3 regions of the Butyricicoccus sp. AM78-15b2TA genome follow, and region 3 is predicted to be linked to each of the others. Evidence: riboswitches for the same ligand, from Rfam matches in the RefSeq annotation. Region 3 holds a riboswitch; each other region holds the start of a gene.
The links. A riboswitch is a leader RNA that binds a small molecule or an ion and turns the genes downstream of it on or off. The one in region 3 is predicted to bind FMN.
Positions count from the first base shown of each region.

Region 1: linked by a shared signal. The riboswitch ahead of ribD (bifunctional diaminohydroxyphosphoribosylaminopyrimidine deaminase/5-amino-6-(5-phosphoribosylamino)uracil reductase RibD) and the one ahead of PGS25_RS05555 (ECF transporter S component) in region 3 are both predicted to bind FMN.
Region 2: linked by a shared signal. The riboswitch ahead of PGS25_RS02740 (ECF transporter S component) and the one ahead of PGS25_RS05555 (ECF transporter S component) in region 3 are both predicted to bind FMN.

Region 1 is NZ_JAQEHY010000002.1:16,939-27,556, forward strand. It holds gene PGS25_RS02175 (bifunctional 3,4-dihydroxy-2-butanone-4-phosphate synthase/GTP cyclohydrolase II) at 1-527, opposite strand, end outside; gene PGS25_RS02180 (riboflavin synthase) at 543-1,178, opposite strand; gene ribD (bifunctional diaminohydroxyphosphoribosylaminopyrimidine deaminase/5-amino-6-(5-phosphoribosylamino)uracil reductase RibD) at 1,178-2,263, opposite strand; FMN riboswitch at 2,436-2,562, opposite strand; gene PGS25_RS02190 (PD-(D/E)XK nuclease family protein) at 2,851-6,231, shown strand; gene addA (helicase-exonuclease AddAB subunit AddA) at 6,212-9,787, shown strand; gene PGS25_RS02200 (IMP dehydrogenase) at 10,166-10,618, shown strand, end outside.
Region 2 is NZ_JAQEHY010000002.1:148,010-158,627, reverse strand. It holds gene PGS25_RS02770 (hypothetical protein) at 1-543, shown strand, start outside; gene PGS25_RS02765 (TetR/AcrR family transcriptional regulator) at 744-1,364, shown strand; gene PGS25_RS02760 (EFR1 family ferrodoxin) at 1,361-2,125, shown strand; gene PGS25_RS02755 (winged helix-turn-helix domain-containing protein) at 2,156-2,578, shown strand; gene PGS25_RS02750 (winged helix-turn-helix transcriptional regulator) at 2,700-3,053, opposite strand; gene PGS25_RS02745 (nitroreductase family protein) at 3,206-3,724, shown strand; FMN riboswitch at 3,823-3,938, shown strand; gene PGS25_RS02740 (ECF transporter S component) at 4,056-4,700, shown strand; gene PGS25_RS02735 (riboflavin kinase) at 4,709-5,401, shown strand; gene PGS25_RS02730 (winged helix-turn-helix domain-containing protein) at 5,577-6,002, shown strand; gene PGS25_RS02725 (helix-turn-helix domain-containing protein) at 6,056-6,238, opposite strand; gene PGS25_RS02720 (sigma-70 family RNA polymerase sigma factor) at 6,235-6,789, opposite strand; gene PGS25_RS02715 (SLOG family protein) at 7,405-7,956, opposite strand; gene PGS25_RS02710 (helix-turn-helix domain-containing protein) at 8,083-8,412, shown strand; gene PGS25_RS02705 (hypothetical protein) at 8,443-8,853, opposite strand; gene PGS25_RS02700 (ParM/StbA family protein) at 8,858-9,772, opposite strand; gene PGS25_RS02695 (winged helix-turn-helix domain-containing protein) at 9,937-10,371, opposite strand; gene PGS25_RS02690 (DUF6440 family protein) at 10,427-10,591, opposite strand.
Region 3 is NZ_JAQEHY010000004.1:96,073-106,690, reverse strand. It holds gene argJ (bifunctional glutamate N-acetyltransferase/amino-acid acetyltransferase ArgJ) at 1-730, shown strand, start outside; gene argB (acetylglutamate kinase) at 774-1,646, shown strand; gene PGS25_RS05565 (aspartate aminotransferase family protein) at 1,712-2,893, shown strand; gene argF (ornithine carbamoyltransferase) at 3,007-3,921, shown strand; FMN riboswitch at 4,031-4,162, shown strand; gene PGS25_RS05555 (ECF transporter S component) at 4,252-4,863, shown strand; partial or broken gene PGS25_RS05550 (IS256 family transposase) at 5,075-6,266, opposite strand; partial or broken gene PGS25_RS05545 (transposase) at 6,537-7,283, shown strand; gene PGS25_RS05540 (S-layer homology domain-containing protein) at 7,667-10,618, shown strand, end outside.

The sequences.
Region 1 (10,618 bases), on a different contig from region 3:
GTGCGCATCATCGTGCCGTCATCGCGCATGATCTCACAGCACAAACCGCACTGCTCGAGTCCGGCCAGGCGGCACAGATCGACAGTCGCCTCGGTGTGGCCGTTGCGGGTCAGCACACCGCCGCGGCGTGCAACAAGCGGGAAAACGTGTCCCGGACGGCGGAGCTCCTCCGGCTTGGTGTGGATATCCGCACATTTGCGGCAGGTAAAGCCGCGTTCCTCGGCGGAAATGCCGGTCGTGGTGTCCACATGGTCGATGGAGACCGTGAACGCGGTGTGGTGGTTGTCGGTGTTGACCTTTACCATCTGCTCCAGACCGAGACGGAGCGCAACCTGCTCACTCATCGGTGTGCAGATCAGGCCCTTGGCATGGGTCGCCATGAAGTTGACGTTTTCGGTCGTGGCGAACTGTGCGGCGCAGATGAGGTCGCCCTCGTTCTCGCGGTCCGGGTCGTCGATGGTGAGGATGAGGTGTCCGGCGCGAAGCTCTTCGAGCGCTTCTTCAACTGTATTGAACTGATATTCCATAAAAGAAAACCTCCGTTAAAATCCGTGTTGTGCAAGAAAATCCATCGTAATACCGCTGGATTTGTGCGGCGTGAGCATTTTTTCAACGTATTTGCCGATCACATCGCATTCGAGGTTGACCGGCTCGCCCGGCTTTTTGCCGAGCAGAATGGTCTGTGCGCCGGTGTGCGGGATGATAGAGACCGAAAAGTCGGTGTCCGTCACAGCCGCCACGGTAAGGCTGACGCCATCAATGGCGATCGAGCCTTTTTCGACGATGTACCGGAGCAGGGGAGCCGGTGTTTTGATCGTCACCCATACGGCGTTGTCCTCGCGCCGCTGCGAGAGAACCGAGCCGGTGCCGTCGATATGGCCGGATACGATATGACCGCCGAACCGTCCGTCGGCAGGCATCGCGCGCTCCAGATTGACCGGCGAGCCGCTCTGCAGACTGCCGAGCGCGGAACGCCGCAGGCTTTCCGCCATCACGTCGGCGCTGAAGCTGTCGTCCGTCAGCGCGACCACGGTCAGACACACGCCGTTCGTGGCAATGCTGTCGCCGATTTTTGTATTTTCGAGCACAGTATCTGCCGCAATCGTCAGCCGAGCGCCCTTTGCGCCGCGCTCGATGCGCCGCACCGTACCGATTTCTTCGATAAGTCCAGTAAACATTACAATCTCCCTTCAAGCAGGAAATCTTCGCCCATCGGCGTGCAGGTCACGTCCTTCAGCGGAAGCGCCTGCACCATCTTGTCAAATCCCAGACCTCCGACCGGACTTTTCGCGCCTGCACCGCCGATGATTTTCGGGGCAATGTACGCCTGCACGCGGTGTACCACACCGGCCTCCAGCGCGGAGAACGCAAGTGCCGAGCCGCCTTCAAGCAATATGCCGTCGATGCCGAGTGCGCCGAGCTGGCGCATCAGGTCGGCAAGGTCTACGCGCTCGTTTTTCGTTTTGCATTCGAGAATGTGTACACCGTGCCGTTCCAGTTCAGCGGTGCGCTCATTTCGACCGACAACCGCGATATAGGTCGGGATTTTGTTCGCCGTCTGTACGATTCTGCTGTCGATCGGCGTTCTTGCGCGGCTGTCGCAGATTACGCGGATCGGATCGCGCCCGCCGTCAATGCGGCAGGTGAGCAGCGGATCGTCCTCAAGCACGGTGCCGATGCCGACCATGATGGCGGGCAGCCGGTTGCGCGTTTCGTGCACATGACGGCGGGCGGTCTCGCCGGTAACCCAGCGGCTGTCGCCGGTGTGCGCGGCGATTTTGCCGTCCAGCGTCATCGCGTACTTGAGCGTCACAAACGGCGTTTTGTGCGTGATGTAGTGAAAGAAAACTTCATTCACGCGGCGGCATTCGTCCTCGCACACGCCGGTCTCGACTTCGATGCCTGCGTCGCGCAGGATCTGTGCGCCTTTGCCGGCTACCAGCGGATTGGGGTCCAGACAGCCGACGAACACGCGGCCGATCTTGTGCTCGATGACTGCATCTGTGCACGGCGGCGTGCGTCCCCAGTGGCAGCACGGCTCAAGCGTGACGTAAAGGTCTGCGCCGGTGCAGTCCTCGGTGCAGTGCGCGAACGCATTGCGCTCAGCATGCAGGCCGCCGATGTGCTCGTGCCAGCCTTCACCGATGATTTTTCCGTCCTTGACGATGACGCAGCCGACCATCGGATTCGGATTGACGTGACCGGCTCCGCGCTGGGCCAGCGCCAACGCCTGACGCATATATTCCTGTTTTTGCTCCTGCATAGAATCACCTGATATAATAATTCTGTAGAAAATTTCACGATAGTTTGGCGACAGCCAAAAAAACGTCCCAAAGACAGAATCTTCGGGACGCTGAAAAAAGCATTGTGAAAATAAAAAGTCCGAAACACCGAATCGGCATTTCAGAACAGCAAACAAACGGAAAATCTTTCCGCGCATTCTTCTTTTATCCAGACTATACTGTCGGCCTCGGAATTTCACCGAATCATGCTTCCGCCGAATGGCATCCGCTCGCGGGCTGTACCGCCGGTAGGGAATTGCACCCTGCCCTGAAGAATCAAATATTTGGTTTTGCGGGGCAGAGCCTTTATTGTTCTGCCTGAGGAAAGTATAGTCCCAAGCGGAGAAAAATGCAAGAGTTTTTTGAAAAAATAATTTTACAGAATATGTGAATGCAAACAAAGCACCGTAAAAGTTCGAAAAAGACTGGAAAATACGCTGATAACGCACAAAAAATATAAAATGACCATACGGTTGTTATTGATAGTTTTCCGTTTTCCATTACCAATTTTCAATTTGCTCCGGTTGTGCTATAATCAAATAGCTATGAAATGAAAGGAGAGTGTGCCATGCGGATCTGGACCGGACGAGCGGGGAGCGGCAAGACAACGGCCATCCTGCGGGAGATCGCGGCGCTGAGTGAAAAGGGAGAGGGACGGCAGATTCTGCTCGTGCCCGAGCTGAACTCGCACCTGATGGAGCGACGGCTTGCTGCAGCCACGCACAACCACGGCGCACGCACGGCCGAGGTGCTGACGTTCTCACGATTGGCTGACCGTGTGTTCTCTGAGGTCGGCGGACTGGCACAGCAGATGCTGACGCCGGCAGGTCAGCTTTTGACCTTGCAGGAGGCGGCACGCCGTGTGCAGGGGGGGCTGAGTGCATGGAAGGGTCTGGCAGACAAGCCGGAGCTGCTGCAGGAGGCGCTGCGGCTGATCGACGAGTGCAAAACCTGTGCAGTCGCACCGGAGACGCTGTTTGCGGCTGCCGAGGAGAGTGAGGACGCGGTACTTGCAGAAAAATTGTCCGATCTTGCACAGATTTTAACAGCCTACGAGCGTCTGTGCGAGGAGTCTCTGCCTGACCCGAGAGACCGGCTGACACACCTGCGCGACCGTCTGGCAGAAAGTCACACGCTGGACGGTGCAGCGGTCTATCTGGATGGATTTCTCGGCTTTACCGTGCAGGAAAGTGCAGTGGTTGATGCCATGCTGGCAGCGGGTGTGCCGCTCTCTGCGGCGGTAACCTGTGATACGGATTACCCGGAGATTTTCCTTACCGGCTGTAAAACAGTGCAGAAATTAACCCGAATGGCAAAGCATCATAACCAGACGGTCGAGCGCATCGAACTGGGCGGAAGCAAGGTGGCCCGACCGGCGGGACTGGCTGCGCTCGAGCGCGAAAGCCTGCTGCCGGTGCGTACCCCGCAGGAGAGCGCGGCCGGCGTTCGTTTGTACGAGGCGGCTTCACCGTTTGACGAGTGCGAGCACGCGGCGGCTTACATTCGGCGCAAGGTGCGGGACGAAGGCGCGCGCTGCCGCGATTTTGTGGTTGCGGCACGCGATATCGAGCCGTACAGTGCGTTTCTCGCAATGGCGATGGCGCGGTACGACATTCCGGTGTTCCTCGCAGAAAAGCCGGATCTGCTGTCCCGTCCGCCGATGGCGCTGGTCACGAATGCGCTCGAGGCGGTGCGAAATCACTTCCGATATGAAGATCTGTTCTCCTGTCTCAAGACCGGACTCGCGGGCTTGGATTGGGACGAAATTGACAAATTAGAGAACTATGTGCTCACCTGGAACATCCGCGGCGGAGCATGGGAACGCGAGTGGACCGAGCATCCGGACGGCTACGGTCTGTCCATCGACGAGAACGCGAAGGCACAGCTTGTCGAGCTGAACACACTCCGCAAACGGGCAATCGCGCCGTTCTCCGCACTGCGCGAGGCACTTGCAGGTGAGCAGCCTGCAGGCGACTGCGTGCGTGCGCTCTATGCATTTCTTCTTGCGGTGGATGCGCCGCAGCGCATGACTGACCGCGCCGCCGGACACGAGCAGGCGGGCCGTCTGCAGCTGGCCGACGAGTACCGCCAGCTGTGGGAAATCCTGGTCTCTGCGATGGAGCAGTTTGCATGGGTGTGCGGTGATATGCCGCTGACGCTCGACCGTTTCGCGCAGCTGTTCCGGCTGGTGCTCGGCGAGTACGATGTGGGTACGATTCCGGTTTCGCTCGACCGCGTGACCTGCGGCAACATCGAGCGTGCGTGTACGGAAAATGCGAAATATGTCATCCTGCTGGGCGTCAACGACGGCCTGATACCGAAAACCCCGTCCTCGACTTCGCTGCTGAGTGACATGGACCGCGACAAAATGGATGCGCTCGGCGTGGAACTCAAAGCCTACGGCGAGGAACGCCTGCTGATGGAGCAGGAAACGCTCTATCGGGCACTCGCGTGCCCGACAGACGAGCTGCTGCTGACGTATCACACCATCGACGCAGGCGGGGGTGAAACGCGGCTGTCCTACTTCGTGAACACAGTGCGGGAGCTGCTGCCGGATGTGCCGTTTTCCACCCACCGGACGGAGACCGTGCGCGACCGCCTGCAGGCGGAACGACCGGCGGTCGAACTCGCGTGCGCGTATCTTTCGGGCGACCGGACAGCCGCCGTGCGGGCTGCCTATGCCTACTATAAGGATGATGAGCGAGTCAAAAACGCACAGACGCAGCGGCGCGGCAGAGGACCGCTGAGCAGTCCGCACACGATTGACGGATTGTACGGAAAAAGCCTCAATCTGACCGCTTCGCGTGTGGATACGTTCTATTCTTGCCGGTTTGCATTCTTTATGCAGTATGGTTTGAAGGCCAAGCCGCGCCGCGTGGCGAAGTTTGATGCGCTCTCGACCGGCACGTTCATCCACTATGTGCTCGAGCATGCGCTGGATGCTCTTGGAAAGTGCGAGGGCGGCGCCGCCCATGCCGATCAGCCGACCGTGCGGAAAGCCTGCCGTGAAGCGGTACGGCAGTATGTCGCGGAGGAGCTTGGCGGCTTGGAGAATAAAACCGCGCGCTTCCAATACCTGTTCCGCCGACTGGTGCGCGCCGTGGAGCAGATCCTCGACAACGTGATCGAAGAACTGCGCGTATCCGACTTTGCGCCGATCGACTATGAGCTGGACTTCTCGCGCAGCGGCGACCTGCCGCCCGTGCAGTGCGAGGACGGCGATGTGTCGGTTTCACTCTCCGGCAAGGTGGACCGCGTGGACGGCTACATCAAAAACGGTCGCCTCTATCTGCGCGTTATGGACTATAAAAGCGGCAAAAAGTCATTTTCGCTGTCCGATATCTGGTACGGACTCAACATGCAGCTTATCATCTATCTGTACGCGCTGCAGCAGGAGGGCCTGGACCGCTATCGTGCCCGCCTGACCGCCGAGCTGAACGAAATCGTACCGGCAGGCGTGCTGTATGTTCCGGTGCGCGATGAGCTGCCGGACGCGGCGCGCGACACGGACGAGGAAGGGCTGCGCATCCTGCGCGACAAGGCGCTGCGGCGTTCGGGTCTGCTGAGCGACGATATGTCGCTGCTCGAGGCGATGGAGCACGGTCTGGAAGGTGACGGACGGTTTATTCCGGTCTCTATCAAGACCAGAAAGGGCGAGGACGAGCTGACGCTTGCCGCCAAGTCTGCGGTAGCTGATCTGGCGAAATTCGGCAGACTGGCACGCTATACGCAGAAAAAGCTGCTCGAAATGGGACAGGCTCTGCGAAACGGCAGCATTGAAGCCGATCCGCGCAAGACCGACCGCAGCTATTGCGAATGGTGCGATTTCCGGGCAGCCTGCCGGTTCGACGAGACCGCCGGAGATAAGGTACGCTGGCTGAAAAACATCAAGGACAAGGAATTCTGGGAGCAGTTAGGAGGGAACGACAATGCCGAAGTGGACACCTGATCAGCAGACCGCGATCGACGACCGCGGCGGCGCACTGCTGGTTTCGGCGGCAGCCGGCTCGGGCAAGACCGCCGTACTGACCGAGCGCGTACTCCGTCGGCTGACGGACGAGAAGGATCCGGTCGATATCGACCGCCTGCTGCTGGTTACGTTTACCAACGCGGCGGCAGCCGAAATGCGTGAGCGAATCGGTGCGGCACTCGGTGCGGCTGTAGCCGCAAACCCGCGGGATACCCGTCTGCGGCGGCAGCTGTTCCTCGTGCACCGCGCGAAAATCACGACCGTGCACGCGCTGTGTCTGTCGCTCGCACGCGAGCAGGCGGCGGTGCTCGGTATTGCACCCGACTTCCGCCTGATGGACGAAAACGAGGGCAAGCTGCTTCGCGCCGAGGTGCTCGAAGAAGTGCTCGATACGGCCTATGAGCAGGCAGACGAGAAGTTTTTTGCGCTCTGTGATCTGCTGACGGCGGGGCGCGATGACCAAAAGCTGGGCGAGGTCATTCTCGGCACCTACGAGAAGATTCAGGCGCATCCTGATCCGCGGGCGTTCCTCGAGGATGTGCGCGCCGGATTGTACACGCGCGGCATGGACACGCCGCACGGCCGTGTTCTGCGCGAGCAGGCGAAGTCGGCGGCACAGCACGGTGCGGCATTTCTGCACATGGCTGTGGATGAATTGACCGGCATTGATGAGCTGGCGGACAACTATCTGCCCGCGCTGACAAGCGACTTAAATCAGGCCGAGCGTCTGCTCGATGCGCTGTATAACGGCAGCTGGGACGACTGCGTGAAGGCTGCCCGGTCGATCTCGTTTGACCGACTGAAGGCCGCGAGAAAATTTGAGGACAAGGCGTTCCTCGAGCAGATCAAGGCCATGCGCGAGGAGTGGAAGGGCGTTGCCAATAACATTCGGGAGAAATGGCTGACCGTCACCGCAGAAGAAGCGGAGTACGACCGAGGCCTGACAGCCCCCGCGCTGTTCGCGCTCATTGACATGGTAAACGCCTTTGATGATGCCTTTACGGCAGCGAAACGTGCGAGAAATGCTGCGGATTTCAACGATTTGGAGCACTTTGCCGTGCGTCTGCTGTATACAGACGGCAAGCCGTCCGCACTGGCGAAAACCATGTCCGAGCAGTTCACCGAAATTGCGGTGGACGAGTATCAGGACACCAACGCCGTGCAGGATGCCATCTTCCGTGCACTCTCCAGAAACGAGACCAACCTGTTCATGGTCGGTGACGTCAAGCAGAGCATTTACGGCTTTCGACTGGCTGACCCGTCCATTTTCCTTGAGAAATACCGCAGCTTCGGTGAGGTGGCAGACGCCGCTGACGGGCAGCCGCGCCGTGTCGTGCTCGGGCAGAATTTCCGTTCACGAGCGGCCGTGCTGGATGCGTGCAACTATCTGTTTGCCGCCGTCATGGGCGAGACCGTGGGCGATCTCGTGTACACGGACAAGGAGGCGCTGCACCTCGGCGCGGACTACTATCCGGAGTCCGGAAATGCGCGGTACAAGACCGAAGTCCTGCTCGTGGACGCGGACGGACTCGGCGAGGACGATGATGCGCCGGATAAGACCGAACTCGAAGCACGGCTTGCCGCGAAGCGGATTCGTGCGCTGCTCGACGAAGGCTTTCCGGTGACGGATAAGCAGACCGGGAAGCTGCGTCCGGTCACGCCGGGCGACATCGTAATCCTGCTGCGCTCGCCCAGAAACAAGGCGCCGACCTACATTGCGGAGCTGGAGCGCATCGGCGTAACAGCCAGCGCCGAGCAGCGCGGCGGCCTGCTGGAGACTGCCGAGGTCGGCACGATGGTGTCGCTGCTCAGCGTCATTGACAACCCGCGGCAGGATGTTGACCTTATCGGCGTGATGCGTTCGCCGCTGTTCGGATTCACCGAGCAGGAACTGGCGGATATTCGCCTTGTGGACCGCAAGATCAGCTATTATGACGCGCTGCTGCAGGCGAGAACAGATTTTCCCAAGGTGGAAACCTTCCTGCAGCGGCTGGACTTTCTGCGCACCTTTGCGTGCGATCAGCCGGTGTACCGCCTGCTGTGGGAGATTTACGACCAGACCGGCGCGCTCGGTCTGTACGGCGCTCTGCCGAACGGCGCACAGCGCCAGAGCAACCTGCTGACGTTCTTCGAGCGGGCGCGCTCGTTTGAGGGACAGGGCTTCCGCGGCCTGTTTGACTTTGTGCGCCTGCTGCGCGGCATGCTCGAACAGGGCGAGGATTTCCAGACGGTCGGTGCCGAGGCCACCGGCGGTGCGGTCCGCATTCTGTCCATCCACAAGTCTAAGGGACTGGAATTTCCGGTCGTTATCGTGGCAGACTGCGCCAAGCAGTTCAACGACAGCGACCTCAAGGAGCCGGTGCTCGTGCACCAGAACCTCGGCTTCGGCAGTAAGTGCCGCGACCGTGACCGCGGTGTGCAGTACGACACCGCCGAGCGCATTGCGGTCTCGGTGCAGATGCGCCGCGAGATGATATCCGAAGAGCTGCGCGTATTATATGTAGCGATGACGCGCGCCAAGGAAAAACTGATTCTGACGGCAGCAACCGGCAGTCTGCGGAATTCGCTGAAAAAATGGTCGCTGCTGGCGTCGCTCGATGAGCTGCCGCAGTACGCCATGGGTGCGGCACGCACGCCGCTTGCGTGGATTCTGACACCGCTGCTGCGGCATCCATGCGCGCGTGCCTTCCGCGAGGAGTATGCGCCCGAGGTGCCCGAGCACGGCACGGACAATGATGCGTTTATGCTCAAGGTGTATTATCCGAGCGACCTGCAGCCGCAGGAAACTGAAATCTTGCGTTTCGAGGACAGGGAGACCGGCGACTGCACCGTGCAGCCGCACTTCGACTACCCGCATGCTTACCTCGCGGAGCTGCCGAGCAAGCTGACCGCCACCGGTGTAGGCCGCGGCTACCGTGCAGACGAGGCCGCCGAGCAGACACCGCCGCCGCGGAAAGAAGTGCAGCTGCGCGCACCGCTGTTCGAGCAGGGAGAAAAGAAGCTGACGCCTGCCGAGATCGGTACAGCGCACCACCTGTTCATGCAGTTCTGCGACTTTGACGCCGCCTGTGTACCGAACGGCGTGGAAAACGAGCTGAACCGTCTGGCGGAAAAGAAGATTTTGTCCACAGAACAGGCGTATGCTGTGGATAAACGCAAGATCGAACGGTTTTTCGCCTCCGACCTGTACAAAACCTTTATGGCGGAAAATAAGGTGCGGCGTGAGTTCAAGTTCTCCGTGCTCGTTCCGGCGCAAGCGTATTTTCCGGTTGCGGCGGATGCACCCGAGGAAAACGTGCTCCTGCAGGGCGTTATCGACTGCCTGATCGAAACCGGGGACGGCTTTGTTATCCTTGATTTCAAGACCGACCGCATCAAGAAGGGTGGTGCGGTCGAGAGAGCCGAGCAGTACCGTCCGCAGCTGGCCGCCTACGCGCGTGCCGTGCATGAGATTTACGGCAGACCGGTCCGCGCGTGTGTGCTGTACTTTTTCCACACCGGCGATACCGAATGGGTGTCGCTCGACGAGACCTGACGGCATTCGACCGCACAGCAGTTAAGAGCGTGTTAAGATTCATTTGCACGCATTGACATTGCGGCCGCACGATGGTAAATTGAGTACAACAAAAGCAAAGGGGCACCGGAAAAATACCGGACGGCTCCGCAGAACCTCAATATGCCACCATCATTCATTCCTCATTTCCAAATGAAAAATCCGCAGACGGGAACGTCTGCGGATTTTTCTATCTGTCAGAGGCTGGTTTCGCGACAGCCGTTTGCACGGATTGCATAACACGCATGCGGCAAAAATCGTGAAAAACCGTCATATGCCCGCTTTACTTTACAGGGCAAAAAGGATATAATAAGCTTAACTATCAAAAACGACCTATTTGGAGAAAAGGAGAACGACGAAATGGCGTATTATTTCAGTGAACCTTCGCATACCTTTAACGAATATCTGCTGGTACCGGGGTATTCCTCTGCGGAGTGCATGCCGGCGAACGTAAGCCTGCGCACACCAATCGTTAAGTACAAAAAGGGCGAGGAATCCGCGCTGTATGCCAACATTCCGATGGTTTCCGCAATCATGCAGGCGGTATCGGATGATCGTATGGCGATCGCACTGGCGCAGGAGGGCGGTATCTCCTTTATCTTCGGTTCGCAGTCGATCGAGAGTGAGGCTGCCATGGTTTCCCGCGTAAAGAGCTACAAGGCAGGCTTCATCGTATCCGACTCCAACGTAAAGCCGGACACCACCCTTGAGGAAGTCCTCAAGCTGAAGGAGCGCACCGGTCACTCCACCATGGCTGTTACCGATGACGGCACCGCGAACGGCAAGCTGCTCGGTATTGTCACCAGCCGCGAC
Region 2 (10,618 bases), on a different contig from region 3:
CTGGACCGCAGGCTGGTCATCAACGCCCTGAGCCGCTATGCAGATGTCCATATCTGCGAGGCGTGCGGTATGGATGAAGCCCTGCGTGATGCCAACCGTTGCCCACTCCCCCTAACAGAATGGGCAGCTGTTAAAAACGGTTTGAGCCAGCAGCAGACCGACTTTGAAGATCCGTTGCTGACTACTTCCTGCACCTTTGAAGATCTGTTTCAGCAGGGCTCCCGTCCTGCCAGCGAGATAGCCTATTCCCGTTCTGATTATGACGGATGGAAATGGTGGACCACCTGGCATCAGTGCCAAAAGGATACGCCTGTTCTGGAAGTTGCCCATGAAATTGATGCTTTCCAGAATGCGCTGTTCCAACTGCCGGAGTTTCTGAATTTGGACACCCTAACACGGTTCTGCCGAGGGTACGCCCAGCCCACCAGCGAGCCCACCGAATTCAATTTGTATTCGGAAACTGCTCACTTTTATATCTGGCTGCGGTTAGTCACCCGGCATCGAGATTATAATGCCTATGTGCATTACTATCTGAAAGGTTAAAAATTTACAACGCACCGGATACAGTATGCCTATCAGCTCTGTATCCGGTGCGTTTTTCTATGTACTCCCAAGTATATACGCATAAAAATATTACCTTTGTAAACTCATTTTAACCGCTATGATATAAAAACCACTGCAAACTTGACAGTGTAAAGATAACGAAGTACAATGTAGACAGTGTAAAGATTGGAGGATTTAGCATGGCACAGCAACGACAAACTTATCATCACAAAGACTTGCGAAATGCTTTGATTGAAACAGGTATTCAGCTTGTAAGTACAGAGGGAGTAAATGCTTTTTCTTTGAGAAAGGTGGCTGCGGCGTGTGGTGTCAGCCATGCTGCCCCTTACAGCCACTTTCAAAATAAAGAAGAACTGCTTGAAGCAATGCAACTATTTATCACAGATAGATTTTCTAAACAATTAGAAAGTGCCGTTCAAAAGAATAATAATGTTGTAGAAATATTGAAAGATATGGGGATAGCCTATGTGTCTTTCTTTGTAGATAACCCTGCTTATTTTCAATTTTTATATTCGCAATCCAACATAAAAATTGACTTATCGTTATCGATACCAGACGATCAAAACTATAAACCCTATATCATCTATAAAAATATTGTAAGTAAACTACTAGAGCAGTCGCACTATCCAGAAGAAAAGCAAAATGATATTATCATAACCATTTGGGCTTTTATACATGGTGTTACCTCATTAGCCACCATGAATAATGTAAATTATGATAATGACTGGAGGGAGAAAGTCATTGATTTTATGGATGTTTTTCAGCTTCCCTTTATAGATAATACAGGAGAAAAAATATGATTGGGATTTATTTTAGTGGGACGGGAAATACAAAATATTGTTTAGAAAAGTTTGTTGCTCTATATGATAGGAACATTGAAATAACTCCTTTAGAGGATGAAGGTACAATAGAAAAAGTTGCACATCATAAAGACATCATTTTTGCCTATCCAATCTATTACAGCAACCTGCCTAAAATAGTACGGGATTTTATCTGTGGAAATTCTGATGTATGGAAAGGAAAACACATTTTTATTATTGCAACAATGGGACTGTTTAGCGGCGATGGTGCGGGTGTATCTGCAAGATTGTTTAAGCGATACGGAGCACATATATGGGGTGGACTTCATTTGAAAATGCCGGATTGCATTTGTGATGTAAAAGCCTTAAAGCGTACTCCGGATCAAAATAAGCAAATTGTCATACAAGCAGAAGAATGTATAAAATCAGCAGTGTACAATTTGAAAAATGGCACTCCAACTAAAAACGGTTTAGGCTTTTGGTGTCATATTGCAGGTCTGTTAGGACAGCGGCTTTGGTTTTACCGTAAAACACAAGCGTATTCAGACAAAATACAGATAAATTCCGACACTTGTATAAAGTGCGGCAAATGTGCATTGGTATGTCCTATGAATAATTTGTCATTATCCAAAGGTAAGATTGTAGCAAATGGACGGTGTACCTTATGCTATCGGTGCGTAAATCAGTGCAGCAAGAAAGCAATTACTATTTTAGGAAAAAAAGTAATATCTCAGAGTTCTATCTATGATTTTGGGGATTAGCACTTTACATTTTACGAGGAGGTGAGCAATATGGGAAAACTTCTGGTTCTATCACTTTCCGACTGCGAAGAACATATTTTTAATAGGGTCATGGCAGCAATCATAGACGAACCAGAGCTTGACCGTATTGCTCTCCCGCTCTCTGATGCCAGTCTCTCCTTCCCAAATATTGAAATTCGGCTAAAGGAGCAGACTGTATTCTGCAGAGGTCAACTTGTCACTCTGACTCACCATGAATTTGCAGTTCTTGCATATCTGGCTCGTCACCCTGGCTGGGTATTCTCAGCCAGCCAGATTTACGAGGCTGTATGGGATAGAGACGGTGAAAACTGCGGAACCGCCGTTGCCAGTATCATCAGTCAGATCCGGCGCAAGTTGACGCCGGATACACCAAAGGGTGGCTATATCCGCACTGTACTGGGCAGTGGATATAAATTTGAATCCGTGATATAGGAAACGCCGGACATATGCTGATTGGCTCTGTCCGGCGCTTTTTTATATAAATCCTGTGTTACTTGAAAAAAACATATATAAATTCGACAAACGGCAGTCTACTCTTCCCCAAATAGACTATTTACAGTTTTGAACCGCAAGGCGGTGTAATATCCAATCCTTCAAGAAAGTGTATTCCCCAGTTACACATAGAATCCAATACCGGAATGATACTTTTTCCAAAGGCGGTAAGTGAATACAAGGTTTTAGGTGGTTTTTCTGGAATTACTTCTCTGTGAATCATGCCGCATTCTTCCAAATCGCGAAGTTGTTGTGAAAGCATTTTAGGGGTGGCTTTTGGAATTAAGCGTTGTAATTCCATGTAGTGCAAAGGTTTTTCTATCAAATGCCAAAGAATGAGAGGTTTATATTTTCCTCCAATCAGAAAAAGTGTGGCTTCCACTGGACAACTAAATTGATCTTTTTGATAATTCATTTTTATAAATTCACTCCTTTTTGGGTACTTTCTTTGAGGGAAGTATCTACCTGAAAAGTGCAATCTTGTTATTCTACTGCACCATGTTAAAATTAGTACGACGATTGAATATGGCAACTAAATTATACAACACCAAGAAAGGATTGACCATGATGAATTTTATTGAGATTGCAAAAAAACGGTATTCTGTACGCAATTACAGCAGCAAAAAGGTGGAAAAAGAGAAGCTTGATAAAATTTTGCAGGCTGCTCATGTTGCACCAACAGCAGCAAACTTACAGCCGGTTCACTTAATTGCAGTAGAAAGCAAAGAAGGGCTGGAAAAAATCAGCAAAGGGGCAAATATTTATAATGCTCCTCTTGCAATTATTGTATGTGCAGATCATAACAAAGCATGGGTTCGCCCATTTGACCAAAAACAAACCGGAGACATTGACTCAGCTATCCTAACAGACCATATGATGTTGGAGGCAACAGAATTAGGTTTAGGTACCGTATGGGTATGTTACTTTCAGCCTGATGTTATCCGGAAAGAATTTGATTTGCCCGATAATTTAGAGCCAATCAATATTTTAGTAATCGGTTATGGAAATGAAGAAGCTGCAGATACAGAAAGACATGACCATCTGAGGATTCCACTCACCGACTTAGTTTCGTATGAAAAACTATAACTGAATATAAGATGATTTCCGAAATGCTTCCGAACTTTCTTCAACTCATTGCTTCCAAAAGTGGTTGATGTTATAATTGCGGGGAAACAACTGAATAAAAGTGTCTTCGGGGCAGGGTGAAATTCCCGATTGGCGGTAAAGTCCGCGAGCGTAAAACGCACGATTTGGTGTAATTCCAAAACCAACAGTATAGTCTGGATGAAAGAAGATATGGTTAGATTTCCGCAGATTTTGAGAGGCTTACTTTCTTTTCTGTGGCCTAATTATAATGTTAACACCTGAAAGACCTTTTCTTTTGGGTGTTAATTTTTTGTCACGGAGGAAAGCAATTATGAACAGTAAAACAAAAAGAATCACCGCTATTGGGATGCTATGTGCAATCACTTATGTCACCATGGTTGTTGGCAGGATTCCGATTATTCTATTCTTAAAGTATGACCCATCAGATGTTATTGTAACTTTAGGCGGCTTTATTTGGGGACCGATGACTTCCTGTATCGTATCTGTCATTGTGGCAACCCTTGAAATGATTACAGTAAGCGATACCGGAATATTAGGTTGTATCATGAATATCGTACAAACACTATCTTTTGCGTGTACGGCGTCTATCATTTACAAAAAAAAACACACTCTATCTGGTGCACTGATTGGCCTGGCATCGGGGTGGCTAATAACGGTTATTGTTATGCTGCTATGGAACTATTTGATAACGCCGCTTTATATGGGGTATCCAAGAGAAGCGGTTGTGGAATTGTTACTCCCTGCCTTTCTTCCATTTAACTTGTTGAAAGGCGGGTTAAATGCATCCATTACATTTTTACTGTATAAGCCCATAGTTACCGCTTTGAGAAAAAGCGGATATGTTGCTACTTCGGAAAATGAAGCAAGACAAAAGCATACTGGTCTGCTTATATTGGCAAGCTTCATCATTGTGACTTGTGTTTTGATCATCCTATCAATGAATGGAATTATATGAGGATCGAAATGAAAGAAAATACGAATGCGCCTATTTACACACTAACGGGAATCGTTATACACGGCCGAGGTATTGGAAAGCATGTGGGGACACCTACCGCAAACATGGAGATAGCAAAAAATACATTTTTGCCAAATACAGGGGTATATGTGGCAGATATTCTTTTAAGCGACAAGAGATATTATGGTGTTACCCATATTGGGGCACGCCCTACACTTGATAATGATGATTCTGTTTCAATCGAAACACATATTTTTGATTTTGATAAGGACATATACGGGAGTACGATAACTGTCAACCTATATAAGAAATTGAGAGAAGTTAGAAAATTTAACGAATTATCCTTGCTGCTTGCACAAATTGCAAACGACCGGACAATGGCGCTAAAATTTTGGGGATTGAAGCAAGCAAGTCACACCTTACACATTGATGTTAACCGGCATTGTGTAATATTAGAACAGAAGGAAGTTTATTTATCAACAAACGAATTTGAAGTCCTTTATCTGCTGCAACAATCTCCTCAAACCACCTTCACAAAAGAGCAGATTTATGAAAAGATTTGGCATGAGCCTACAAATAACCATTTACACGCAGTAGAAAATACAATTTTCCAAATACGCAAAAGGCTAAAACCATATTGCAAGGGGCGCGAGTATATAAAAACTGTAATTGGCTACGGTTATAAGTTTAATTCTGGGTAAGGTGATATTTAAGCATTAGAACAAATGGCCCCAGTCCCAGAGTTTTGAAGTCTCTATATTCAGCAACCTTTTACAAATAGAAAAGGCTCTGGCACTATACCCCCATCTCATTTAAGATTTTCCAAAAACAGAACCACTGCTTATGCACATAAGGAGAAGAAAGGATGTGAACAATATGGGCAAATTTTTAATATTATCCGTTGCAGACCACGAAGAACATATACTCAATAAAATTATAGAAGCTATTGCAAACGAACCAGAACTTGACCATATTGCTCTCCCACCCTCTAACGCCAGCCTCTCCTTTCCAGACCTTGAAATTCGGCTAAAGGAGCAAACTGTATCCTGCAACGGTCAACTTGTTACTTTGACTCACCATGAGTTTGCTGTCCTCGCTTATCTGGCTCGTCACCCTGGCTGGGTATTCTCAGCCAGCCAGATTTATGAGGCTGTGTGGAATGTGGACGGTGAGCACTGCGGAACTGCCGTTGCCAGCGTCATCAGTCAGATACGACGTAAGTTGACGCCGAATATGCCCAAGGGTGGCTATATCCGGACTGTACTGGGCAGCGGATATAAATTTAACAGTTCTCCCCTTTAAGTCAGTAAGAAAGGCTCCGAGGCCGTAAGGATCTCGGAGCCTTTCTCATTGACTTAAATCTTAAACAATTTAATCGCCTTCAACAAAATAATGCTCAATTCCTGATACAGATCCTCATCCAATGCTCCATCAATAATGGCATACTTGAGCAGCAATGGCCGGTACATCTGTAAAATCGCCGTAATGGCATCCTCGTTTCCAGCCTTGGCGCTGAGAAGCAGACATTCAAAATTCATCTCTTGTCACCCCCTTCAATACTCTTTCTAATTTTCTGAATCGTCCTGTAGTAAAGCGCCGCTGCCCCTTTATAAGACAGTCCAAACTTTGCTCCCAAAGTATCAAAATCTTCTTCCTCCAGCGTTCGGGCCAGAAATATCTGGCGCTCCCGTTCATTGAGTTTTTGCAGGGCCTCCAAAAGCGCCCCATTCTCAATCACATCCATAAGCGGCAATTTGTCCAAAACCACTTCCTCCGAGCTGGGTTCGGATTCGTAGACCACTTCCACAGTACTCTCTATACTGCTGCGCTTATAAAGCTGGAGCAAATAATCTTTTCTACGGCGCTTAACCGCCGACACCAAATATGCTGTAAATCTAAATTGCAGGTCATCTTCTGCCTGTCCATTATTCCGTTGCCACATGGCTTTACCTCCAAAAGTCTCAAGAATTCCGATGGATTTCCTGAGCTTCTGGCGGTGACCTGCACCGGGCCAAAGCTGGTTGATATAGAGAAAAACAGCCAGCTTTGTACCAATGGACAAAACCAGCTGTTTCTTGAATTTCTGCATCGAGCAGTTCAATAGATGCCGTTCGGGCAGGTGGAGGTTTATCTTTATGTGAAGAAAACTCTCTTGCCCTGCCTCGACGATATGCCCCTATTGAGAGCCGTTCATGAAAAGCCGTGTGTCCTGGAGTTATGAAAGCAATGAACTGCTCGATGTCGTGGAATCCTTTCTCCATAACACCGTTACTCCCTGTCCGCAGTTATGCGGACGGCACACAGGCGGCCTGCATCATCCCCTTTCTTTCGCGATATGGCAGCGCAACGCTGCCGCCTTGCTGATAATTGTTAAATTGTAAAATAATACTTTTTTCAAATGCTGTTCCAGCTATTCTATATTAAAACAGGAGGCGGCCTTTATCCCCATCATCAGGATAAAGACCGCCCTGTACTTCCGATTTTCATTGGGTATCGTACTGATCTCATACCCCCACCTCCGCTTACCGAATTTTCATTGATTTTTGGGATTACTGCCATAATTACAGTGTAACTGACAGTTTTCGGAAACCTTTGGAGTAGCGTTAGAATATCCTTCGAGGAAAGAGAAAATCATTCGACATTATATAACAAAACAAGCTCCAAAACAGTCATAGCATTCTCCCACTTTGGAGCTATTCCTTTATTATTTCCATAAAGTTGTATCTTCTGTCGTTACCTGTGCCGTATCCGGATGGATATAAATGATTTGAAGTCCTTTCTTTTTGGCATAGTTGATAGTCTGCTGAGTTCCGGATCGCACATTGTTTGCATTATCATAAACAGCCACCATACAACCGGCCTGATCCACCATAAAGTAATTGCGTTTTTTATAATTCTCACTTGATGGCATTTCACCCAGAATTAAAACCTTCGCTGCATATTTGCGAATAAACTTCATTCTCTTTTGGTGCCAATCATCCCAGTCTGCATCATATCCCTCAAAGGGGAGAGCCAGACACAATTTCACATCTTGATACGCTGTCTGTTCTTTCATACGCAACAGGATCTCTGCCGCCCACATATCAGTTCCCATTGCTCCCCCAGCCCAAAAGCATCGCACCCCCTGATTATAAAGCCGTATAAACTGTTCCTGCAAACACTTTTTGATCCGCTGGCAGCGCTTGTCCTTTTCGTTATATTTGAACTTGAAACGAGTCGGCCTATGGCCTGTAATTACACACGAAAAACTGTTCATATGATTCTCCTTTCCCAGTATCCATCTTCGTCTATTATACTTGCCATAGACGAGATAAATCAACCATGACCGCTTAATAATCCATGTCATAGCGGATAAAATGTAACTATGGCATGGAGGTGACGCATGGATAATCTACTAAAAGATATGGGTAAACGGATCTTCGACCGGAGGAAACAACTGAATATGACCCAGGAAACTCTGGCAGAGCTGGCTCATGTCACACCACAGACCATCTCCACCGCAGAACTGGGACAAAAGGCTATGCGACCTGAAACAATCCTCAAAGTCTGTGATGCGCTCAACATCAGCACCGAGTACTTGTTGCGAGGCATCATCACAGAAACAGATTCCTCCCTTCTCATGGCGAAGATTTCCACACTAACGCCCAAGCAATACAGGCATTTTGAAGATATTTTAGACAGCTTTATCGCGGCCATACAGGAAGAGGCATAGGAGCATCACTGGCTCCCATGCCTCTTTTGATTATCCTCTGCTGCGGAATGCAGATAAAGCGCTGGCAATCAGACTGCGTGTTCTATCGTCCATTTCAGTCTCATCCCCCGCCTCCTGTGCATCCGAAACAACCATAGGCGCTACTGGCTTCTTCCCTGTTCTGACTGGATGAATCTGCTCTTCTACCTTTTCCCGTCCCATCCCTTCCTGCCGCAAAATCTCTTTGACGATAGCCACCACCGCTTCTTTGCTGATGACCGAAGCATTTAGCGGCTGCGGCTCCTGCCCAAAGTGCTCATTATAGTAAACCACTGCATTTGCCACATACTGTGCTTTTGTGCGGGGACTCTGCAGCTCCAGTAATCCAATGGCAGTCTCGTGTATAGGATCTCCCTCATTAAAGCGCAGTGTAAACCGTCCCCGTTCTTTTTTCTCGCCCATACCATCACCTGCCTGCTGTTTCAATCCGGTACAGATACTCATATCCATCCGCATTTGCATTGATTTTCGGTACAAAGAATGGTGTTCCCACCTTGCCCGAAGTTTCAATCTGCCGCTTCAAAAGAATGGCGCCACCGCCTACAAATACTACCTTGCAATATTGCAAGTCTATCATACGCTCTCGCAGTGTGCTGAACAGGTCACTGATAAATTCCTGCGCCATCTGTTCTGTCAGCCGTATGGCTGCATCCGGATATTTGGTCTTTTTCCCCATCAAGATGGCATCCACATCCCCTTCATCCAGCAACAGGTCCAGTTCCGAATTCACCTTGGAACGCACCTTATTGTATAGCAGGATCACACCATTTTCTAACGAATCGCAAGAGGTAAGGTCGATTTCTCCGTTTTTCATCAGCAAATAGTCCGCAGTGAACCCACCAATATCCAGGATTACCGCTTTTGGCTCCTCCACAAGCGTATGGAGCATGGTGGCCGCTGCTGCGTAAGCCTGGGGAAAACAGGCAACATCTTCAATATAGATGGTGTACGGCTTGCCCTGCACCTCAAATTCTACCATTCCCCGCTGCCCAAAGTATTGCGTAAACCGCTCCACCTGGGCACCAAAGTGTGCCGGTGGCAGTCCTACTGCCAGTTGGATACGCTGAACCTCTGTGGAATATGCTCCCCTCGCTTCAATTTCACCAGCCAGCGCAAATAGGGTCAGGATAAAGAAGCGATCATCCTCCGTTTTATCTTTCCGATAAGGAATCCGCTCAGTAGACAGCGTATAGTAGGTATTCTGATACCTCAGCACATTCTGTCCAAAGGGACGGGTGACACTCTGCTTCAGACCGGACACAAAGGGGTTGCAATGAACCGTTTTAATTTGTTTGTTGCCATGATCAACGCCAATAAGCATATGTAATGCCTCCTTCTTACTTTATACATATCCTTTACGCCTATATGACGCCTATTCTCAACAATCACGCACTATTTTCAAGAAAAGAAAAAGCAGGAGACCTATATAGAGGTTTCCCACTTTTGGCTACTGCACAGTATGCGCAGATAAAAGATTCGATTGTTCTATTCTGCCATACCCTGCGGAACTTCAAATTTGTATCCGCTCCCTAAAACAGTACGGATATAACCCGCCTTCGGCATATCCGGTGTCAGTTTTCTGCGGATCTGACCAATGACGCTGGCAACGGCTGTTCCGCAGTTTTCACCATCCTCACCCCACACTTCTTCATAAATCTGCCCGGCAGAAAATACCCAAGACGGGTGGTTTGCCAAGTATACCAATGTCGCAAATTCCCGATGGGTCATAGAAACCAACTCGCCGTTTCGGTGTACCGTTCTCTCCTTCAGGCGAAGCTCCAATCCCGGGAAAACAAGAGTATTACAAGGGTGAGATGACACAATATGGTCAAATTCTGGCTCGGCTGCAATAATCTCCATAATTCTGCTAAGTATGTATTCTTCATGGTCTGTTACCGATAATACAAAGATTTTTCCCATATGTCCCTCCCTTATTCATAATTAGAATCCTGATACCCTGCAGCCAATATAAAGTTTACTTGTTTATTTCAATAATAGCGACTGTTCCGTTTTTATCCAGCAAAGGGGTAATCCCCATATCATGGACAAGGTAGTTTACACCTATTTCGGTGTCTACAACAATACTCAAGGAAGTTCCCTGTGTATAGATTGTTTCAAAGCGCTTTTCTTTGTTTGCCATAGTAATCCACTCCTTTGCATAGTGTAA
Region 3 (10,618 bases):
CACCATCGGTGGCAAGACCTGCCGCATCGGCGGCATCTGCAAGGGCAGCGGCATGATTCATCCGAACATGGGCACTATGCTGTCCTTCATCACGACCGACTGCGCCATCACGCATGAAATGCTGACTGATGCACTTCAGGAGAACGTAAAGAAGACCTACAACCGTGTAACGGTTGACGGCGACACCTCCACCAACGATATGTGCATCGTGCTCGCAAACGGCATGGCAGGCAATACACTCATCGAGTGGCAGGACGAGGAATATCAGGCGTTCTGCAAGGCACTCAACGAGGTCAACACCCGCCTGGCGCGCCAGATCGCTGCAGACGGCGAAGGCGCAACCAAGCTGGTTACCTGCACCGTTAAGAACTCCCGCTCCGAGGAAGCAGCTGAGCGACTGGCCAAGGCTGTTGTCGGCTCCAATCTTGTCAAGGCGGCCATGTTCGGCGCAGATGCAAACTGGGGACGCGTGCTGTGTGCAATGGGTTATTCCAAGGCACCGTTCCGTCCGGAGTACGTTTCTGTGGCGTTCGAGTCCGCTGCAGGCAGCGTAGCAGTCTGCGACAAGGGTGCTGCTCTGGATTTTGATGAAGATCTGGCGAAAAAGGTGCTCTCCGAGAACGAGGTTACCATTGCGGTTGACGTAAATGAGGGCGAGGACAGCGCTACTGCATGGGGCTGCGATCTTACTTACGATTACGTTAAGATCAACGGTGATTACAGAACTTGATTCTTAAAAACGAAGAAAACTCCCGATAAAGGAACGAATTAGTATGGATACTCAACTTGATGCGGAGCTGCGTGCCAATATTCTGGTCGAAGCGCTTCCGTATATTCAGGAATATTACGGTCAGACCGTTGTTGTAAAATACGGCGGCAACGCAATGATCAACGAGGAGCTGAAGGACGCGGTCATCCACGATCTGGTACTGCTCAATCTGGTCGGCGTCAAGGTCGTTATCGTACACGGCGGCGGCCCGGAAATCAATGAAATGCTGGGAAAGATCGGCAAGGAGAGCAAGTTTGTCAACGGTCTGCGCTACACCGATCGTGAAACCATGGATATCGTCCAGATGGTGCTGTGCGGCAAGGTCAACAAGGACCTTGTAACCCTGATCGAGAAGGCAGGCGGCCGCGGCATCGGTCTCGGCGGCATGGACGGCGGCCTGTTTCAGGCGAAGCGCCTGACCGACCGCTCGGGTACGGATTACGGCTACGTCGGCGACATTATGGATGTAGACCCGTCTCCGGTTATCGACGTGCTGCAGCAGGGCTATATTCCGGTCGTTTCGACCGTTGCACAGGGCATCGACGATGAAACCAACTACAACATCAACGCTGATACCGCAGCCAGCAAGCTGGCAGTTGCACTCGGTGCAAAAAAGCTGATTCTGCTGACCGACGTACGCGGTTTGATGCAGGACATTAACGATCCGGACAGTGTCATTCACCGTCTCAAGGTGTCCGAGGTGCCGAAGCTGGTGCGCGACGGCATCATCAAGGGCGGCATGATCCCCAAGGTAGACTGCTGTGTTGAGGCAGTCCGCAAGGGCGTTGAGCGTGCCACCATTCTGGATGGCCGTGTCAAGCATTCGATTCTGATCGAGCTGCTTTCCAAGGTCGGCGCAGGCACTATGTTTCAGTAATTGAGAATTGAAAATGGAGAATGGAGAATGATTCGCTCCGTATCTCCGATAAAAGGTGATACCCTATGACTTACAATGAATTAAAAAGCGAAGAAAATAAATATGTAATGAACACCTATGGCCGTTTCCCGATTGCGCTGGACCACGGCGAGGGTGCGACTCTGTGGGACGTTGAGGGCAAGAAGTACATCGATCTTGCTTCCGGCATCGGTGTAAACTGTCTGGGTTATGCCAATCCGGCAATCATTGACGCGATCGATAAGCAGGCGCACAAGCTGATGCATGTTTCCAACCTGTTCACCACCGAGCCGATGGTTCAGGTTGCCAAGAAGCTGGTAGAAAAGACGCATCTGGGCGGCAAGGTATTCTTTGCCAACTCGGGCGCCGAGGCAAACGAGGGTGCCATCAAGCTGGCACGCAAGTACTCGTTCGACAAGTATGGTGAGGGCCGCTTCAAGGTGCTGACGCTCATCAATTCCTTCCACGGACGTACCGTAACCACGCTGAAGGCCACCGGTCAGGAGCGTTTCCACAACTATTTCTTCCCGTTTACCGAGGGCTTTGATTACGCGGTTGCCAACGACATCAAGTCGGTACGCGCAAAGGCGGACGATATGACCTGCGCCATCATGATGGAGCTGATTCAGGGCGAGGGCGGTGTCCTGCCGCTTGACCGCGAGTTCGTCAAGGAGGTAGAGAAGCTCTGCCGCGAGAAGGATATGCTGCTCATCATCGACGAGGTGCAGACCGGTATCGGTCGTACCGGCAGCCTGTTTGCTTTCCAGCAGTACGACATCAAGCCGGATGTTGTCACTATGGCAAAGGGTCTTGGCGGCGGCATGCCGATCGGCGCCGTCATGGCGGCGGATACCTGCTGCAACGTCCTGACGCCGGGCACACACGCGACCACCTTCGGCGGTACGCCGATTGTTTGCTCCGCAGCAAACGTCGTGCTCGATACTGTCGGTGACGGCCAGTTCCTGATGAAAGTACGCGAAAAGGGCGAGTACCTTCGCAACGGCATCCTGTCCCTTGGCTCGCCGAATATCAAGGGTGTGCGCGGCATGGGTCTCATGCTCGGCATCATCGTTGAGGAAGGAAAGCACTCTGTGTTTGCCAATAAGCTGATCGAAAACGGCGTTCTGGCGATCACCGCCGGCAAAAATGCCGTTCGTCTGCTCCCGCCGCTCACCATTTCGAAGGAAGAGATGGATGAAGCACTCGCTATCATGGCAAAGGTATTTTAATCAAAGGTCTTGACAATTAGTAATTAACGTGATTATCGCACTGGTGCAGCAGCACCCAAATAATTACTAACTACTAATTATTCATTGCTAATTTGCAGAAAGGGTTTATTACAATGAAGCATTTACTGAAGCTGCTTGACTGCTCCACCGAGGAGATCATCGGTCTGCTCGATCTGGCGGATCAGCTCAAGTATGAGAGAAAACACAACATTTCCCATCGTCACCTGGAAGGCAAGAGCCTTGGCATGATCTTCCAGAAGTCCTCCACCCGTACCCGTGTTTCCTTCGAGACTGGCATGTATCAGTTGGGCGGTCAGGCGCTGTTCCTGTCCAACCGTGATCTGCAGATTGGCCGCGGTGAACCGGTACAGGATACGGCCCGCGTGCTGAGCCGCTATCTGGATGGCATCATGATCCGCACCTACGAGCAGAAGGAAGTAGAGGATCTGGCAAACTACGGCTCTATTCCGATCATCAACGGTCTGACTGATTTCTGCCATCCGTGTCAGGTTCTGGCGGACCTCATGACCATCCGCGAGAAGTTCGCAGTCCTCGAGGGCCTCAAGCTGTGCTACATCGGCGACGGCAACAACATGGCCAACTCGCTGATCGTCGGTGGTCTCAAGACCGGCATGAAGGTTTCCATCGCAACGCCGGTGGACTACCGTCCGGACGCTGAGGTTATGGCATTCGCAGAGCCGAACCCGAACTTCTTCATCACCGATGACCCGATGAAGGCTGCTGAGAACGCAGACGTTGTTATCACTGATACATGGGCGTCCATGGGTCAGGAAGCCGAGAAGGAAGTCCGCATGAAGGCATTCCAGGGCTATCAGGTCAATGATGAGTTGCTGGCTGCTGCAAAGCCGGGCTGCATGGTGCAGCACTGCCTGCCGGCCTACCGTGAGCAGGAGATCACCACCAAGGTGTTCGAGGAGCACGCAAACGAAATTTTCGAGGAAGCAGAAAACCGCCTGCACGCACAGAAGGCCGTTATGGTTACTCTGATGAGCAGCAAGGAAGACTGATTTCTGATAAAAAGCCGCTTTCGCAAGGGAAGGCGGCTTTTATGTTTTTTCTTGCTGAAGTGTTGACAAGTCTTTTACTGGCGACTATAATAGCAGTATAAATAAATCAGTTCTGTTTCAGGGCGGAGTGAAAGTCTCCACCGGCAGTATACAGGCTTCGAGCCTGATAGTCTGCGAGCCGCAAGGCATGATGGGTTAGAATCCCAACCGACGGTTATAGTCCGGATGAGAGAAACAGATGTACCTATCGCTACGTCTGTATGCCTCTGGAGCAATCCAGGGGCTTGTTTTATTTATGGAACAGGACTCCTGAAAGGGAGAAAAACAGCAATGACAAAAACCAGCAAAATCACCTACACCGCAATTTTTGCGGCTATCGCAACCGTGCTGATGTACTTTGAATTCCCGATTCCGTTCATGCCGCCGTTCCTCAAGGTGGATCTGTCCGGCGCAGTCGTGCTCATCGGTGCGTTTATCTTCGGCATCGCTCCGGCGATCACGATGATCGGCATCAAGGACATCATTCATCTGACCCAGACCCAGACCGGCGGCTCCGGTGAGGTCGCAGATTTTCTGATGCTTTCCACGCTCGTTGTTATCGCCGTGCTGCTGTACCGCGGTCACAAGAGCCGCAAGATGGCTGTCCTCGGCTGTGCAGCCGGATCGGTCGCTATGGCCTGTGTCGGTATGCTGACCAACTATTTTCTTATCATTCCATTTTATTCGCAGGTTATGCCGCTGCAGGCTATCTTTGATGCATGCAACGCGATCAACCCGTATGTGACCGGCATGCAGGGCTATCTGCTGCTCGGCGTTCTGCCGTTCAATCTCATCAAAGGCGCAATCCTGACTGCGATTACCATGCTTGCCTACAAGAAGCTGAGCGTGTTCATCAAGTCCAAGCAGATCGAATTGCACCACTCCAGACAGCGTGTCGGCTAAGTAAAAAACGAAGGTGCTCTCCAGCAAACGGAGAGCACCTTTTTGTTCAATAATCGCAAACAGTGCGGCAATATCTATGATTTCGACAAAGATCTGTATACGAATTGACAAAATGCGTGACCAAGATTATATCACATGCGTGCATCTAATAGACTCGGTCCCGTCAAGATTTGTGCGCAAAAATGTTTGCAGGTTCTCCGGCTGAGTGAAGTCAGCCGGCAATGAAGGCGTCGTCCAGCGCTGTCTCCGAGTGCTTCATGTTCATATATTTTTTCTGCCCCACTGCGTGCCCGCCACATGGCGAAGCCAAGCGCAGACCAGCATCAGAGCAGAGTTGCCGTCAGGGAACGTCCCCACCACGCGGGTTCTGCGGCGGATCTCACGGTTCAGCCGCTCGATCACATTGTTGGTGCGGATGCGCGTCCAATGCTCACTGGGAAAATCGCAGTAGGTCAGCGTCTCCTCAATGCCGTCCTCGACCTTCTTGGCAGCCTCCTTCAGCTTCATGGCGCGCAGTCCGGCAACGACTGCTTTAGCCTTCTCGCGGAATGTCTTTTTGCTCTCCTGGGCGTGGATCGCCTTGAGCATTTTTGCCACAATTTTGACCTTGGATTTAGGCAAAACAGAGAAAACATTGCGATAGAAATGCACTGTGCAGCGCTGGTATTTGGCGTCTGGGAACACCTCGCCCACGGTCTCCAGCATCCCCATGCACTTGTCACCGACGATGAGTTTTACGCCGTCCAAGCCGCGTCCGCGGAGCCACTGAAAGAAGCTGACCTAGCTGGCCTTATCCTCTTTCATTCCCTCGGCGGCGCCTAAAACCTCATGGAAACCGTCATCATTCACGGCGATTGCCACCAGAATGGCTACATTTTCATACTCTCCGCCCCAGTTGCGGCGCGGATAGATGCCGTCCACGTAGACATACGGATAGCGCCCGCCCTGTAACGGGCGGTTGCGTCAGTCCTCGATATGGACGTAGGCTTTCTTGTTCGGTTCACTGATGATGGCGGGCGAGACCTTGCTGACCCACAGCGCCTCGGTGATGTCCTCTACCCGGTGCACGGAAACACGCCTGCCAGGTACATCTCGATGAGGGCCTCCTCCACGCTGCTCTCCCGGCGGCGATACCGTTCGATGATGGCAGTCTCGAAGGATACGCCCTTGAGTCGCGGCATATGGAGCGTGACGTCACCAGAGGCGGTGGTGAGATTCCGGTCATAGTGGCCGCTTGCGGTAGCCCTGACGGTCTCGCTGCGTTCGTAGCGGGCAGCCTGTCTCAGGGACTCCGTCTCCTTTTCCGGCAGCTCATTCAGGGTTTCCTCCACGCTGCTGCGGACCAATTCCTTGTTTTTCCCCTTGATGATTTCCTCATTCAGCTGTACAATTTTCTCGGACATAGTTTGTTGTCTCCTTTCAGAATGGTGTGTGGTAACTTCATTCTACCAGAGCCTGCAAACTATGTCTTCTTTTATGCGGTTTTCAATTTGCGCAACTTATTGTACCTTATCATATGAATTAGGAAGAATAGCATGGCTTTATGGAGATCAAGTTCGCAAAAGCAAACAGAAAATAGACAAGCCATCAGGGCTCCTGCAAAATGATAGTTGTCGAAAAAATCATGATGTAAAGGAGAGACCCTAATGGCACACAAATAGAATACCACAAATCTGACAGAATTGCTACTGCAATGTGTGACGCAACCGGATCCGATGCTGAGTATGGCTGGAATGGCTATGCACAGAGCTGATGGAGGCAGAGGTCGATCAGCAGCTAGGCGCAGAGAAAAGTCAACGCACGGACGGAAGAAGCGGCTACCGCAGCGGTTATCGTCCTCGTCGTTTGGATACCCGAATGGGCACGATGTACCTCATGGTACCCAAGGTTCGTCAGGGCGGCTACATTCCGTTCTTCGTTAATCGCTCCCTCGCTGATACAGTATACCCGGTTCTCCGGGTGGACGCACTGTGCGAAAAAGTTCGTGTAGATGGCAGAATTGTCAGCATGGCGGTGCTTATCGTGCGCGGTGTGGACGAAAATGGCCGCAGAGATATTATCGCGCATATGATGTGATCGACTCCTATGCCAAACGCTTTCCGAAAGCGGTTCAGTGCCTTGAAGACGGATTGGAAGATTCTCTGGCCTTCTATGCATTTCCAATGCTGGATGCGTGAAAAATCTCATCTTCCAACATGATTGAGAGATTGAATCGTGAAATCCGGAGACGTACCAGCGTGATTGGAATCTTTCCGAATAAAAGTTCCTATGTTCGTCTGGTGACAACGTATCTCATGGAATACGCCGAGGACTGGTCTGCTTCCAGAGTAAATATACAGCGCTCGTGTTTTTCGTCTTATTATTGCTCATCAACGGCGCAGCTCTGTGAAAAGCTTCACGGTGTTTTCTTGCACTTATAGAATATTTATACGAAACGCAGATAAATGAACGCATAGTCATTAAACGAAAAATATTAGACAGTATATATGGAAATGACATAATAGAGAATTGGTAGTCGTTTTTAAGATAATAACATAAATATGCAAATATGAATATTCTGTCGAATAAAAGGCACACTGCATAAGCGGATGAGACGCGAAGAAACAGACTAACGACTGGCTGCGCCTTTATGGAAAATGCTGAATATTATGTGTCGAATTTTGTCGATTAAAATATTGACGCATGCGAAACCTCGTGGTAAGCTGAATAAAAATATGTGTGTTCTCTGCGAAAAATTGTGCAGAGTGCAGTGAACGAAGCGCACGCAATCGTCAAATCCCAGCTTGCGGGTCAGGAGGAAAACGTGAAACGTTTTAAAACGGCATTTTCTGTGGTCTTGGCGCTCTCGATGGCGCTCGGCATGGTAGTCGTTCCTGCGGGAGCGGCCGACGGTACTTATCAGAATGCGGTTTATCCGGAACGGATATGTAGAAAGGCTCAACCAACTACATCAATCCGAATCAATCGAAATGGTACACCCGTAGTTGAAAAGTCGATTACTGTTTCGATTCCAACTGGTGATGAGCCATACAAGGATATGTATACGGCGGATGCACTTTTCCAGGATCTGACGGTCAACCACGAAGCAACATGCAATATTTCATTGTATGCAGAAGATAAAACAATAGTGGACGAAAACACGAATAATGGTGTCACATTTCGTAGGGAAGAAGAACCAAATAAGCAGACAAACAAAATAGATGTGCGCTGGGACATGATTGTTACTTGTAATGCAAAAGCAGGGCAAACATATCATATGAAAGCCGAGTGTAATGGTTTATCTGACGAACTCGAGATTGTTTTAATCTCAGAAGAAGGTTCAAAAGAAGAAACACCGATTATAGACTGGATTACGTCGGCTAAGGGCACATACGGCCAGACCTGGAATGAAATGGTTGATGCTTCCGGCTGCAGTGCAACGCTGAATGGCACAGAACTGCCCGGCACATTCGAGGTCGTAAACGGTGATACCGTCCCGAATATCGGGGACAAATATCGGCTCAAATTTGCGTCGGAGGACGGCAAGTACATCGTGGAAAGCGAGGAGTATTCTGCAGAAATCCAACCGAAAGCGCTTACAATTACGGCGGAAAGTGCAGAGAAAGTGTACGATGGCGAACCTCTGGTGAGAAATTCGTACATGGCAGACGGGCTGGTAAACGACGATGAAATTACCAAGGTTATAGTATCTGGAACACTGACCGATGCTGGAGAAATGTCAAATGTGCCAAGTGGCGCGAAAATATGCAGAAATGATACAGATAAGACGGGAAATTATGCAATTACTTACGTCAATGGTACGTTGAAAGTTACTCCGCGGGATATTGCGGACGCGCAGATTGATATGAAGCAGACCGAGTATGTGTATGACGAAAGTGCGCATAATCCTAAGCCGATCGTTATGATAAATGGCAAAGAATTGTTAAAAGGCACGGATTTTGAGCTTTCCTACGCTAATAATGTGAACAGAGGTACGGCAACGTTGACAATTAACGGCAAGGGTAATTACACCGGAAAAGTTGAGAAAACGTTCCAAATCACGCCGAAAATGCCGGAAAAGGACGTGGATTACAAAGTTGCGCTGCCTGCGGATCTGATATATGACGGCAAGCCATGTGAGGCGTCTGTGTGGACGAAAACAGGCGTTGGCGAGGTCGCAGTTTGGTACAACGACAGCACGGCTTTGCCGGTTCATGCCGGAACTTACAACGTGGCGGTCGAGATTGCATCGAGTGATAACTTTTCTGCGGTCAAACGGATGGATATCGGCAGTTTTTCAATCAATAGGCGCACGATTTCTTTGGATACAGCAGTGCTGAAAATCGAAGACAAGACATACAACGGACGCGATGATGATGCGCAGATTAGCGGTCTGGCGTTCAGCAACCTACCGGATGGCGCGGTACTGAGTGAGGGCACGGATTACACACTCGCTACGCGCTACGCATCTGCTGAAGCCGGCGAGAGGGACGTGACGATTGCAGTTACACTTACGAATGAAAATTACACGCTGAAAGACGGAAACTGCATCGTAAAAGGTAAAATCCTGCCTAAAACAGTCGAACTTGTTGTAATTGCGAAGGATGCAGTTTATACCGGCCTGCCGTACAGCGAGGGCAATCTGACCTGCTCGGGCACGTCCGCGCCGACGTATCGCTACTACGCCGACAGCAACGGCGCAAAAAGCAATCAACTGGACGGTGCACCGATCAACGCTGGAACTTACTGGGTGGAAGCGTATGCGCCGGAAACGAGCAGTACGGCTTCCGCAACCTCGCAAGCGGTTCGGTTTCATATTGAAAAAGCGCCGCTGTGTATTCGTGCTAAGGGTAAAACCATAACCTATGGAGAAACGTTAAGTGATAATGGTGCGGAAATCAATGGATTCGTGAACAATGAGAACGAAAACGTGCTTTCGGGTCTGAACTATGCGTTTGACTATGCGCAGTTTAGCAATATTGGAACTTACACGATTATTCCGATGGATGCAAAAGCCGAAAATTACAAAATTACATACGAAAACGGCGTGTTGAACGTACAGCCGAAGCCTGTTGAGATAAAATGGAACGGCGAGAGTGTTTTCTATTATGATGGCACACCGAAGTTGGTCACGGCAGAAGCGATTGGCGCGGTGAACGGAGATGCGCTTACTGTCATAATCGAGGACGGCAGCCGGACCGAAATCGGGTCGTACACCGCACGCGCGGTCGCTCTGGCAGGCGGAAAGGCGGGCAACTATGTGCTGCCCGAGGCACAAGCTTTCTCGTTTCAGATCAAGAAGGCGCTCGAGACGGCAGCTGTCACGCCGAGTACCGTTACTGCCGTAATCGATGGCCTGACGATTCGACTGACCGGCTTTGCGACCGAGCCGATCACGGTTTCTGCGCCGGATGCCGTGGCCGCGGGCGATACGCTGACCATCCATGGCGTGACGTACACGATCGACCGTTCTGCAGTGGACGTGCGCCGCGCGGAGATCACGTTCGTGTTTGCGGACAGCAGTGCGCAGACCAGCGTTTACGGCGCGGGAGATATCGGAACGGCGTTTCCGACCGACGGCAAGCGAGGATACACGTTTGACGGGTGGAAAATCGGTGATAAAACGTACACGACGCTGACAGAGGAAGCACTTACTAAACTGAACGGCACGCAGACTGCAGCACCGGTGTTCACCGCTCAGCAGAGTGGCGGAACGAGCGGCAGTGGTGGTGGCGGCGGTCCGGTCCGCACGCCGACTGGTGCGGTGACTGCGGCT